Regions from separate parts of the Cytobacillus sp. genome, predicted to be linked through region 2. Evidence: riboswitches for the same ligand, from Rfam matches in the RefSeq annotation. Region 2 holds a riboswitch; each other region holds the start of a gene.
The links. Region 2 has a riboswitch for S-adenosylmethionine ahead of ACEQ1T_RS10235 (O-methyltransferase). Riboswitches for the same ligand answer to the same signal wherever they lie in the genome.
Positions count from the first base shown of each region.

Region 1: it holds a riboswitch for S-adenosylmethionine, as region 2 does, so the genes downstream of both, ACEQ1T_RS01500 (methionine ABC transporter ATP-binding protein) here and ACEQ1T_RS10235 (O-methyltransferase) in region 2, are expected to answer to the same signal.
Region 3: it holds a riboswitch for S-adenosylmethionine, as region 2 does, so the genes downstream of both, ACEQ1T_RS23755 (O-acetylhomoserine aminocarboxypropyltransferase/cysteine synthase family protein) here and ACEQ1T_RS10235 (O-methyltransferase) in region 2, are expected to answer to the same signal.

Region 1 is NZ_CAXQGS010000012.1:11,073-15,160, reverse strand. Features, by position in the region: partial or broken gene ACEQ1T_RS01510 (PLP-dependent aminotransferase family protein) at 1-333, opposite strand, end outside; gene ACEQ1T_RS01505 (DMT family transporter) at 465-1,385, shown strand; SAM riboswitch class I at 1,453-1,552, shown strand; SAM riboswitch class I at 1,652-1,752, shown strand; gene ACEQ1T_RS01500 (methionine ABC transporter ATP-binding protein) at 1,911-2,942, shown strand; gene ACEQ1T_RS01495 (methionine ABC transporter permease) at 2,932-3,582, shown strand; gene ACEQ1T_RS01490 (MetQ/NlpA family ABC transporter substrate-binding protein) at 3,601-4,088, shown strand, end outside.
Region 2 is NZ_CAXQGS010000053.1:111,852-115,939, reverse strand. Features, by position in the region: gene ACEQ1T_RS10245 (PLP-dependent aminotransferase family protein) at 1-1,143, shown strand, start outside; gene ACEQ1T_RS10240 (PH domain-containing protein) at 1,172-1,552, opposite strand; gene ACEQ1T_RS10235 (O-methyltransferase) at 1,592-2,170, opposite strand; SAM riboswitch class I at 2,264-2,370, opposite strand; gene ACEQ1T_RS10230 (hypothetical protein) at 2,445-4,088, opposite strand, start outside.
Region 3 is NZ_CAXQGS010000135.1:1,881-5,968, forward strand. Features, by position in the region: gene ACEQ1T_RS23745 (MFS transporter) at 1-446, shown strand, start outside; gene ACEQ1T_RS23750 (hypothetical protein) at 671-1,009, shown strand; SAM riboswitch class I at 1,061-1,162, shown strand; gene ACEQ1T_RS23755 (O-acetylhomoserine aminocarboxypropyltransferase/cysteine synthase family protein) at 1,316-2,632, shown strand; SAM riboswitch class I at 2,773-2,876, shown strand; gene ACEQ1T_RS23760 (methionine ABC transporter ATP-binding protein) at 3,031-4,056, shown strand; gene ACEQ1T_RS23765 (methionine ABC transporter permease) at 4,049-4,088, shown strand, end outside.

The DNA of each region.
Region 1 (4,088 bases), on a different contig from region 2:
CATTTCTAAGTCATTAATTTCTTGAACGATTTTTTCGCTGGCTCTGTGTATCCCTGTATCGATATATTCACTCCAGTTGGCAGACTGCCTTGAAGCGAGCAGAGTCCATGTATTATTAATAACCTTAGTGCCAACCCCCGTTTTCCCTTCTATTAATCCATCTGCTGCAAGTTCTTCCAGAGCAGTGATAATTGTGCTTCGGTTTACTCCAAACTCTTCAGCCAGTTTTCGCTGGCTTGGAATTTTACTTCCGATTGGCCATTCACCTTTGGAAATCTTTCCTTTAATAGTTTCTATAACCTGCTGATATTTTGGCAATTGTGCTGTATCCATCCATATAACCGCCTTCATAAAAATTGGCTGGCAAAATTCTTTTCTAATTGGTTGAGGACATTGTATCAGTTATTGATTATCCTGAAAAGCAGCACAGAAAATGGCTGGAAATGCTGATAAGGGGGATGAAGTTGGCAAATAAGAAATTTATGATTATCGGGGCGCATAGTTCTATCATCATTCTCTGGGCATCCGCATTCCCGGGAATTCGAGCTGGACTTGAATCGTACTCCCCGGAGAACCTCGCCCTTTTTAGACTTTTAATTGGTTCCGCTGCACTTGGTGTCTTAGCGCTGCTGACAAAGATGCGTCTTCCGGATATAAAAGACCTTCCTCCTATTCTTATACTTGGATTTCTTGGTTTTACGGTTTATCATATTGCACTCAACATTGGGGAAAAAACAGTAAGCTCCGGGCCGGCAAGCTTGATTGTATCAATGACTCCGATTTTTTCGGCTGCTTTGGCTGCTATATTTTTAAGGGAAAGATTTGGAAGGGTAAGGTGGATTGGTTCCGCAGTCAGTTTTGCGGGTGCGGTACTTATTTCCCTTGGTACAGGAGGCGGGTTTGAAATCCAAACCGGTATATTATTTGTCCTGCTTGCTTCCGTTTCAGAAAGCATCTATTTCGTGTTTCAGGCTAAATACTTTAATAAGTACGGATTTTTGTCATTTACATCATATACCGTTTGGGCAGGGACTAGTTTTATGCTGATTTATCTTCCAGGGCTTGGTAGTGAGATCTTTCATGCGACGGCCGAATCCACTTTTAGTGTCCTTTATTTGGGGATTTTTCCAACGGTAATTCCATATATTGCCCTCGCTTTTCTTGCGTCTATACGAGGGACTTCTGAAGCGGTAAGCTCTCTTTATCTGACACCAGCAATAGCGTTTGTCATTGCCTGGGTTTGGCTGGGAGAGGTGCCGGCTATGTTATCAATTGCAGGTGGTGTGATTACTCTAGCAGGTGTGATGATTATTCACCGTAAAGAGAGCTCTGTTAAAGTGACAGAAACTTATGAAAATGGACCAGGTGAAAATATTAAAAAATAATGATTGACATCCTTTTCTTTATTGTGGTAAAGTAATAAACATATTAAACAACCAAATAATAAAAATCTTCTTATCCAGAGAGGTTGAGGGACTGGCCCTATGACACCTCGGCAGCGGACAAAAGTGTACCGTGCCAAATCCAGCAAGCTTAGCTTGAAAGATAAGAAGAGGACCATTGATAAATGCTGCCCTCTTCTTTCTTTAGAAGAGGGTTTTTATTTTACCGGAAAAATGCAGCGAGATTCTATTCATAAACATATGAATAATTCTTATCGAGAGAAGCAGAGGGGCCTGGCCCAATGAAGCTTCGGCAGCAGGCAGACTGCACTGTGCCAAATCCAGCAGGCGAAAGCCTGAAAGATAAGGAGGGGCCTTCAAAAAACCTCTTCTGATGGAAGGGGTAAATTTCAGGATATAATTCTTAGTTTTCGCATAGGAATAGTTAGTGAATAAAAAGTGACAGGTACCTATACCAATTCATTAAAGTGGTATAAATACCTGTCACCATCAAAGGGGAGATGCTGAATGATAGAGTTTCAGAATTTAAAGAAAGTCTATGAAAGCGGAGGACAGCAGGTAGCTGCTTTAAACGGAATAGACTTAAAGATTAACAAGGGTGAGATTTTCGGTGTGATCGGCTTCAGCGGTGCGGGAAAGAGTTCTTTGATCCGCTGTGTCAATTGGCTGGAGAAACCGACTTCAGGAAAGGTTATTGTCAGCGGACATGATCTGACGGCTTTATCTGTAAGGGAAATTCGCGAAGTGAAAAGAAACATCGGAATGGTCTTTCAGCATTTTAACCTATTAAATTCGAAAACAGTGTTTGCCAATGTTGCGATGCCGCTCACACTGGCTAAGGTCCCTAAAGATGAAATCAAAAAGCGTGTTCATGAACTATTGGAATTCGTGGGGCTCGCCGACAAGGCGAACAGCTATCCCGATCAGCTGTCAGGCGGACAAAAGCAGCGGATCGGAATTGCCAGGGCACTGGCGACCCAGCCTTCCATTCTATTATGTGATGAAGCGACTTCAGCACTGGATCCTCAGACAACCAGCTCGATCCTGCAGCTGCTGAAAAAAATAAATAAAGAATACAATATTACCATTCTGATCATTACCCATGAAATGTCTGTAATCAGAGAGATTTGTGATCGTGTCGCTGTTATTGAGGCAGGAAAAATTATCGAAGAAGGAACCGTCTTTAATGTCTTTTCATCACCAAAAACACAAACAGCGAAAAACTTTGTCAGCACGGTTATGAATGATCAAATACCTGACTCCATTAAAGAAGTGATCGAAAGACAGCAAGGTCTTCAAAAGGTATTTAGAATCAACTTTGTTGGAAATTCTGCCGGGCAGCCGCTCCTTTCGCAGGTTGCCAAAAAGTTTAATATCGACTTCAACGTCCTGTTTGGAAATATTACTGAACTTCAGGGAACACCGTTTGGCAACCTGATTGTCGAATTCCAGGGTCCGGACAGTGAAATCAGACGTGCTATCCAGTACATCAGCCAGGAAAAAGTTTCTATAAAGGAAGTGACAACACGTGCTAGTTAATCAGGAAAAAATCATCGAAGCCTTAATTGAAACGATCCAAATGGTGGCTTTCTCATTGCTGTTTTCAGCTCTTATTGGACTGCCGCTTGGCATATTGCTTGTCGTAACAAGGAAAGGGCATCTGCTGGAAAACACCGTTGTTTTTAACATCATAAACAGCATTATTAATATTTTCAGATCAGTCCCCTTCATCATTTTAATGGTAGCCATCATCCCAATCACCCGGATGATTGTCGGGACATCGATTGGAACTGCTGCAGCAGTAGTGCCGCTTGTCTTTTATGCAGGACCCTATATTGCGAGATTAATAGAAAATTCATTGCTTGAGGTTGATCCGGGAGTCATTGAAGCTGCAGAAGCAATGGGAGCGACACCTGGCCAGATCATTTTAAAGTTCCTGATTCCTGAAGCGCTCAGTTCGCTGGTATTAGGCTTTACAATTGCGACAATCGGTCTGGTCGGAGCATCAGCCATGGCCGGGGCGGTCGGAGGCGGCGGCCTTGGTGACCTTGCCATTACATATGGCTATCAGCGATTCGATACAACCGTCATGCTGATTACCGTTGCAATCTTAGTGGTCATGGTTCAAGGCCTGCAGTCATTCGGAAATATCATATCCAAAAAAATCAGAAGAAGATAAATGAGGAGGAAACACATCATGAAAAAACTATTTTTATCATTCATTATTTTAGCATTGGCTGTGTTCACTGCAGCATGCTCAAGCACAACTGGCGGAGAAGAGACCAAGAAAATTAAATTAGGTGTCAGCGGATCTGATACACGCATCTGGGACTTTATTGCAGAAAAGGCTGAAAAGGAAGGCATTGAAATTGAGGTTGTAACATTCTCTGACTATGTACAGCCAAACGTTGCCCTTGCAGAAGGTGATCTTGATGTAAATGCATTCCAGACAGTCGCTTATTTTGATACTTTTATTAAAGAGCATAATATGGATCTTACACCAATTGCGACAACTGTATTAGCACCAATGGGCCTTTATTCTGAAAAAGTAAAATCGGTGGAAGACATTCCGAAAGGCGGCAAAATTGCCATTCCAAATGATGCTTCAAATGGCGGAAGAGCCCTTCTTTTACTGGAGGAAGCCGGCTTGATTAGATTATCCGAGGACTATGACGGAAACCTGGA
Region 2 (4,088 bases):
TCTGAAATTCAGGGTGAAATGCACTTTAATCAGATTAATACAATGGACTTGGAGAAAAGAATTCAGAATGAGTTCCTCATAAATTTTAAAAATGGGCAAATTGATGCCTCTGCCTTCCCCTATAAACATTGGAACCGATTATACAGAAAAGAGCTTAATGAATCTAATGCCAGCAATGCACAGTGGCAGGGCGAATATTCTTTGCGTGTTCAAATTGCACTATACTTACAGCAAGCTAGAGGGCTGGCCTGCCAGCCGGAGCAAGTGTATATTTTCAGCGGGTTTCAGCAGCTGCTGCTAAATGTCTGTTTGTTTTTTAAACGGAGAGCCATCGGAATAGAAGATCCAGGTTTTAGTCGGGCAAGATCTGTTTTTGATCAATTGCAGCTGCCTTGTTATCCGATTTCTGTGGATGAGGAAGGATGCTGTGTGCCTGATGAGCCAATAAAATTATTGTATACGACACCTGCTCATCAATACCCTACTGGTACAATTATGTCTATTGCCAGAAGGGTTGAACTGTTGAAATGGGCAATTAATCAGGATGCTTTCATTATCGAGGATGACTATGATTCTGAATTTCGCTACAAAGGGGCACCAATCCCAGCATTATCACATATGGATTCCACCGGGCGGGTACTGTATTTCGGCACCTTTTCAAAAACACTGTTGCCATCACTTCGGATCAGCTATCTGATTATGCCAGCAGCACTGCAGCAGGACTTCGAAAAATTTAATGCTTATCAAAAGTCGACTGTTTCAAGAATCGATCAGCGAGCTGCTGCAAAATTTATGGAAGAAGGACTTTATTCATCTCATATAGCAAAAATGAGAACTTTATATAGAGCTAAAAGGAGCTGTTTAATAGATAGCCTGTCAAAGCATTTAGGAGAACACTTTGACATAATTGGAGATACAGCGGGCTTGCATATCATCGTGACATTACCAGATGGATTGAATGAACCTAAAGCAATTGCTCTGGCAAAGTCGGCGGGAGTTGAAATCGATGCTGTTTCGCCTATGTATCAGCTTCACAAGCCAAATAATCATGTGATGTTTGGATATGGCGCACCATCGATGGACGAGATTGAGAGAGGAGTCCAGTTAATCGCTAAAGCATGGAAAGGTTATCTTTTAGACTAAGTCATATATTCAACTAAAAGAGCGTTTATCAAACAGGATAACGCTCTTTTGGTGAAGCGGTAAACATGCATATCTTTTCCTTAATAGCCACCATAAAATCAAACAAATTCATCCCCTGGATTTGCTGGAATTTATACAAGTCCTGCTTATAGTACATATGAATATGCTTCCCGGTGATTCCCCTTTTTTCTTCAATGGAAGTAATTTGGTTATACGCAAATTCTTCAATTATTTCCTTATTTGTTTCTGATACCGGGATTCCATAGAATAGCAGTCTTTTGTTCGTTGCCGCAAAGAAGCCTGCGTGCGGAGTTAAACAGTAATGGGCAACTAATGAACAGCTTAAACATTCAATAATGTTTTCACCTTCTTTCAATACATGTTCAACCTGACTTCTAACGCTATGCATGGAACGATCCCCCTCATTTTCAGTAAATAATTTCATCTATCAAACCGCTGTCTTCACTGCAAGTATCAGCCCGGTAGACCAATCCAATTCTGTTATGTCCAGGTCAGGTCTGTCCTGCAGAGTTTTAAGAAGTTTAGTGGCTTTTATCCTAAATTCTTCAGGCAATTTCTGCTGCGGAAACACATCATGAATCACATAAAAACCGCCGATATTCAAATGATCCAGGGTTTTGTCCAGTAGCTCGAATTTCCCCGGCCATGTATCTGCAAAAATAAAATCGAAGCCTTCTGACAGGTTTTGTATAAAAGCTGCTCCGTCCTCACAGCAAAATGTGATTCTGCTGTCATTCCCGAGGTACTTTCTCGCGATCGATTGCACACTAGAGTCTATATCAACGGTTGTAAGCTTACTGTCTTCATCCATCCCATCAATGATCCAGGAAGCAGACGCTCCCGTTCCTGTTCCCAGCTCCAAAAAGCTTCCTCCTGGTTTTGAGGCAGCCAGCCCCTTCAGTAAAAATCCTGTTTTTCGATCACATGACTGCCCGAAGCCGAGCACATCAGATTCCTGCAATATCCTCGAATATGCTTCCGGTACCTGTATAACACCGTTTTCCATTTTGCCATTCCTCCTCTTTATTCGTTATCAAATCATAAAAGAGCATCAAAAAAAGGCCTCTCATTATAAGAGGCCTTTACTTATCAAAACGACCTCTTATCTCCCAGAGCATCAACTCTGTTGGAATTAGCACCTTCCTGACATAATCAGGGGTTGCTGAGGCTTCGCAGGGCCAGTCCCTCCACCTCTCTGGATAAGAATTTGTATAAAATTTATATTTTCAACCAAGTATTGCATAGTTTTTGCAAAATGGCAACACTTTAATTCTTTTAATCTAATGAACAGCTTCCTCCCCTTGATAAATCCGGAATGCCGGAATAATCGTATCCGATACAATCTCTTTCCCTTTTTCCCGGATGAAGTCCAATTTATAATACGCATCGAATCTCTGGCTGATCTCTGTTTTCACCAACTCAGGAGGAGTAACGACGATGAATTGGAACTTCAGCTTATCTGCTACTGCGAAAATCGGGTCAAGTACATGGGCAGAAGCAGCTTGTCCGAACGGATTATCACAGACTAACGGGACCCAGCTTTGATCGGTTTCACTCTTGACCGAAAGAAGCATCATCATCATGACCATGCGTGCAGATAGCTTTTGACCGCCGCTGCCATCGGATTTAGTCTTTGAACCCTGGTTGATCGTCTGCCAGGTTGAATAATGCTCTCGCTGCGGTTTTCCGTACATGAATGCATTATCAGTACGCATATTATATACCAGCAGCTCCGGGTAACGATTCCTGAGGGAGACAAATAAAATCTGCTCATCACTGATGAGCTGTTTGATTTCCTGATCCTGCTCCAGACTATTGTCATCAATCATCTCGAATCGTTTCGTAATTTTGTTAATGGCCGAAACGAAATGCTGTTTCAGTAAAGGTTCAATATCTTCCGCTTTTTTAGGAAGGATGTCTTCTTTGAGCTGAACGAGCGGGAAAGAACCCCGTTCATTCTTCAGCTTCATTTTCGCAATCATCGAGCGAATCGCTTCTGAAATGCTCATTACCTTCATGCTCGCACGGCTGGCCCAGAAGTTCTGCGCTTTTTCTGCCCGTTCTTTATCTCGTTCCAGCTGCTCTAAGCCGCTCTGTGAAAAGCGCTTCATGTTTTGGACCACACTTTGAATATGCGCATAATGCCTGGTATCCATATGATCAAGCGTAGTTAAAACTTCATTCTTAAAGCGGATTTCCCAATCCTTTCCTTCAATATTGAGTTTTAAATTGCGCAGGGATTGTTCAATTTTTGCGTGCTTCTCCTGGCCTTCATCCTGGATACCCTGATGTTTTTCACTCCAGGAAATGATGCTTTGCTTTCCCTGGCTCTTTATTTTTTCAATATCTTCATCCGTAAAAGCTGCTGCTTCCTCTTTAAGGATTACGGATAGATGCAATTGATTGTTTTCAAACTCAGCAATGTTTTGCTCCGTCTCTTTTTTGCGCTCTTCCGTTTTCTTTATTTCTGCATTCGTCTGTTTGGTCTGGTCAGTAATTTCAATCGTCTTCACTTCCAGATCAAGTTCTTCCCATTCTTCAGGATGTTTATCATGCTTGGCCACCTTTTTAACAGTCTTATCACGCTGCGCCTTCGCATGCTTTAAAGACGTATCAGCAACTGTTACAGCTGTTCCCTGCTCTCGCTCTTCTTTCTCTGCTGCCTTTGTTTCCTTTGCAGCTGTCTGAACCATCTTTTCCAAAATACTCATTGGTTCATCCGGTACAGACGCATCCTTCCACTCTACGTTAAGAGCATGAAGTTTTTTCTCGAGCTTCTTTTGCTGTTTTTGCTCCGATTCTTTTGTCGCCTGGATCGCCAGCAATTCACTGGCTTGTACTTCTTTTGATTTTTGCAGCTGTTTAAGCTCCTCAATGCTTCCAATGGTTTCTTCCAGCATATGAGATGATAATCGCGGGACCTC
Region 3 (4,088 bases), on a different contig from region 2:
CCGCTTTTGCTATGATTATCGGCCCGGTTGTGGTAAGGAAGGTAGGAGAAGTAAAAGCAGTTGTAATCCTTCAGCTCATGTCACTTCCATTTCTGCTTTTAACTGCTTATACCGAGAATCTCTGGCTGGCTGCCATCGGCTTTTTGTTCCGGCAGGCATTAATGAATGCAGGAAACCCTATACAAATGTCTCTGATGATGTCTAAGGTAAATGATTCGATGAAAGGACTGGCAAACTCCGTCAATCAGATGGTTTTCAATTTAGGATGGGCTGTAATGGGACCTATTTCAACGGGAATCGTCATGAGATATGGTGAATATTGGGGATATGCACTCGTATTCACCATTACAGCTTCATTATATTTGATTGGCTCTCTCTATTTTTTCATTGTTTTCAGAGGCTATAATAAGACAAAAACTGCTGCGTCTTCTGTAAAAATAGTATAATCTGACATATTTCTCGGGAAATGAAAGGACAATGCCTAATAAACGGGCATTGTCTTTCTGGTTCTATCAGGTTTAATAACTTTGACTTTGAGAACTGTCCAGCTCCAGAAGCCGGGTGGGCAAGGCGCTTCCGCTTTTCTAATCTTGTCGAAAGAAAATTAAAGGATTGAAGCCCTTTATTACTGAATATTAAAGATAATAAACCCATTAAAAGAGGTGAGGCCGTGAAGGATTTACCTGATGTATTTATCCGGGAATTAAAGGCTAAAGGGCATCTTGGATACTTTTTAAGAAAATCAAATTTCTCTTTGCATATTAAGGCGGGAAATATAAGCATTCCTCTGATGGTTTCGAATGGGGAAATCCGGAAGGCAAGTCACACCAGCCATTTTGATGTGGAGATATTGGGGACTGAGGAAGCTGTGCTGTCACTGATTTCAGGGGAGTTAAAGTTAAGGGATGCACTTTCCCAAAATAAAGTAATGATGGAAACCACCTTCAGAAAAAAATTGTTTCTCGAGTCTTTTTTCTGTTTGGGAAAAATTTCATATCATAATGCTTGACCGTTTTTTAAATAGTATGATAATATCGTTTTAATATGAATTAACTGAATATTCTTATCAAGAGAGGCGGAGGGACTGGCCCAGCGAAGCCCGGCAACCGGTAAAGTACACGGTGCTAAATCCAGCAGAGCGGGATGCTCTGGAAGATAAGGAGAGACGATACGGCCCTCTTCTTATGAAGAGGTTTTTTTAATATTATCTTTATTTTAATCTTTTAAAATGGATAACTGTTTAGCTTCAGGCGCCTTGCGCTTTTCTTAGTTCTTCGATAAGAAATACTAAAATTTTTATAGAGGAGAGAAAGCAATGACTGACAAACAAAAAAATTACCGTTTTGAAACCATTGGAGTGCATGGGGGACTGAAGCCTGACCCTGTAACTGGTGCAAGGGCGTTACCGATTTACCAGAATAATGCTTACCAGTTCAAGAATACAGATCACGCTGCAGATCTCTTTGCCCTTAGAGAGCCAGGATATATATATAGCAGGATACATAACCCTACTGTAAGTGTATTTGAGGAAAGAGTGGCCTTGCTCGAGGGAGGAGTTGGTGCATTGGCTCTTGCAAGCGGACAGTCTGCCATTACTCTTGCCATATTAAACATAGCTGAAGCAGGCGATGAAATAGTTGCTGCGTCCAATTTATATGGCGGCACTTATAATTTGTTTGCAGTCACACTTCCCAAGTATGGGATTAAAGTGAAACTGGTCGATCCAAAAGATCCGGAAAATTTCCGTAACGCGATTTCGGATAAAACAAAGGCCATCTTTGCGGAAACGATTGGAAACCCCAGCTTAAAAATCCTGGATATTGAAAAGGTCGCAGCAATTGCACACGAGAATGGTGTGCCGCTGATTGTCGATAACACCTTTGCTACACCTTATCTTTGCAGGCCTATCGAACATGGTGCTGATATTGTTATACACTCTGCGACTAAATGGCTGCTCGGCAATGGAACAACAATGGGAGGAATTATTGTAGACGGCGGAAAATTTGACTGGAATTCCCCTAAGTTCCCGGGCTTTACAGAACCGGATCCGAGCTACCATGATATTGTCTATAGCGAAGCAATTGGCGAGGCGGCTTATATTATTAAAGCACGCGTTCAGCTGTTAAGAGACCTGGGGCCAGCGATGAGTGCGCAAAGTGCATTTCAATTTGCGTTGGGGCTTGAGACTTTGCATGTGAGAATGAAGGAGCACATTGCCAATACAAAAAAAGTAGTGGAATATCTGGAGGCGCATCCAGCCGTTAATTGGGTGCTTTATCCAGGGCTTGAAAGCCATCCGGACAAAGAGTTGGCAGATAAATATTTGCCTAAAGGAGCAGGCGCTGTGGCTGTGTTTGGTATATCAGGCGGAAGAGAAGCTGGAGCCAAGCTAATCAATAATCTGCAGCTCTGGGCACACGTAGCAAATGTAGGGGACGCAAAGAGTCTGATTATCCACCCTGCAAGTACCACTCACCAGCAGCTGGATAAAGAAGGTTTAAAAGCTGCCGGAGTGGCGGAAGATCTAATTCGGATTTCTATCGGGATCGAGAATGCGGAAGATTTGATTGAGGATCTGGAACAGGCGATTGAAGAAGCTTCAGGCATCACATCGCTTGCTGCAAAAGCATAAAGGAAAATTTACCATTCATTTTTTTCCGAAAGTTTAAAATTTCATCGTTGACACCTTTTTAGTGGCTATGATACGATAGCAAACGTAATTAAAAAACTGCTTAAATTACTTAAAGTATTAATTGAATATAGAACGTTACGCTCTTATCAAGAGAGGTGGAGGGAAGTGCCCTATGAAGCCCGGCAACCGTCAATTATTTGAAATGGTGCCAATTCACTCAAAGCATAGCTTTGACAGATGAGAGAAAGGACTTAATTTTTTAATGCCTTTCTGCTCATGTGCAGAAAGGCATTTTTGCTTTTAGCGCATGAACTCCATTAAGGAGTAAAAAATAGAGGAATATGAGCAGTCTATTAATTATAATCTGTATTTTTCGATTAAAGAGGTGACATTTCACGTTGATTTCTATAAAAGATGTACAGAAGATTTTTCCTTCAAAAAAGGGACAGGTAAAAGCAGTTGATGATGTAAACCTGGAGGTGAAAGAGGGAGAAATTTTCGGAGTTATCGGATATAGCGGTGCAGGTAAAAGTACCTTGATCCGCATGCTGAATGGGTTAGAGCTTCCTACCCAGGGCAGTGTAACAGTTGCAGGCAATGAAGTTTCAAAGATAAAGGGAAGCAAGCTAAGAAAAGCGCGTCAGGAAATCAGCATGATCTTCCAGCATTTCAACCTTTTATGGTCAAGAACGGTAAGGGAGAATATCGCATTTCCGCTTGAAATCGCTGGTGTTTCCCGGCAGGAAAGGCTGAAAAGGGTAGACGAGCTCATTAAACTCGTTGGTCTTGAAGGAAGAGAAGATGCTTATCCTTCCCAGCTTAGCGGCGGCCAAAAGCAAAGAGTTGGAATTGCGAGAGCCCTTGCCAACAATCCGAAAGTGCTGCTTTGTGATGAGGCGACATCTGCACTTGATCCGCAGACTACAGACTCCATTTTGGAGCTGCTTGTTGATATCAATGAGCGTCTGGGCTTAACAATTGTCCTAATTACACATGAAATGCACGTTATCCGTAAAATCTGCCATCAGGTTGCGGTTATGGAGGGAGGCCGAATTGTTGAAATCGGGCCAGTATTGGATGTGTTTAGGAATCCTAAAGTTGCGATTACAAAGCGTTTTGTACAGCAGGTAACAGAGCCTGAAGAAACTAAGGAAACGATTGATCACCTGGTCGATTTGTATCCAGAAGGAAAAGTAGTGCAATTAGGATTTGTCGGTGAATCAGCTGAACAGCCATTGATTACAAACCTGATCCGGAATTTCCAGGTAACCGTAAATATCCTTCAAGGAAAGATTTCACAAACACAGAATGGTTCTTACGGTACTTTATTCATCCATGTTGATGGAGAGGCAGAGGAAGTGGCAAAAGCCATCGAATTTATTCACTCTCAGCAGGTGGGCGTGGAGGTGATTTCCAATGCTTAACGAATGGTTTCCAAATGTACAATGGGATTCCA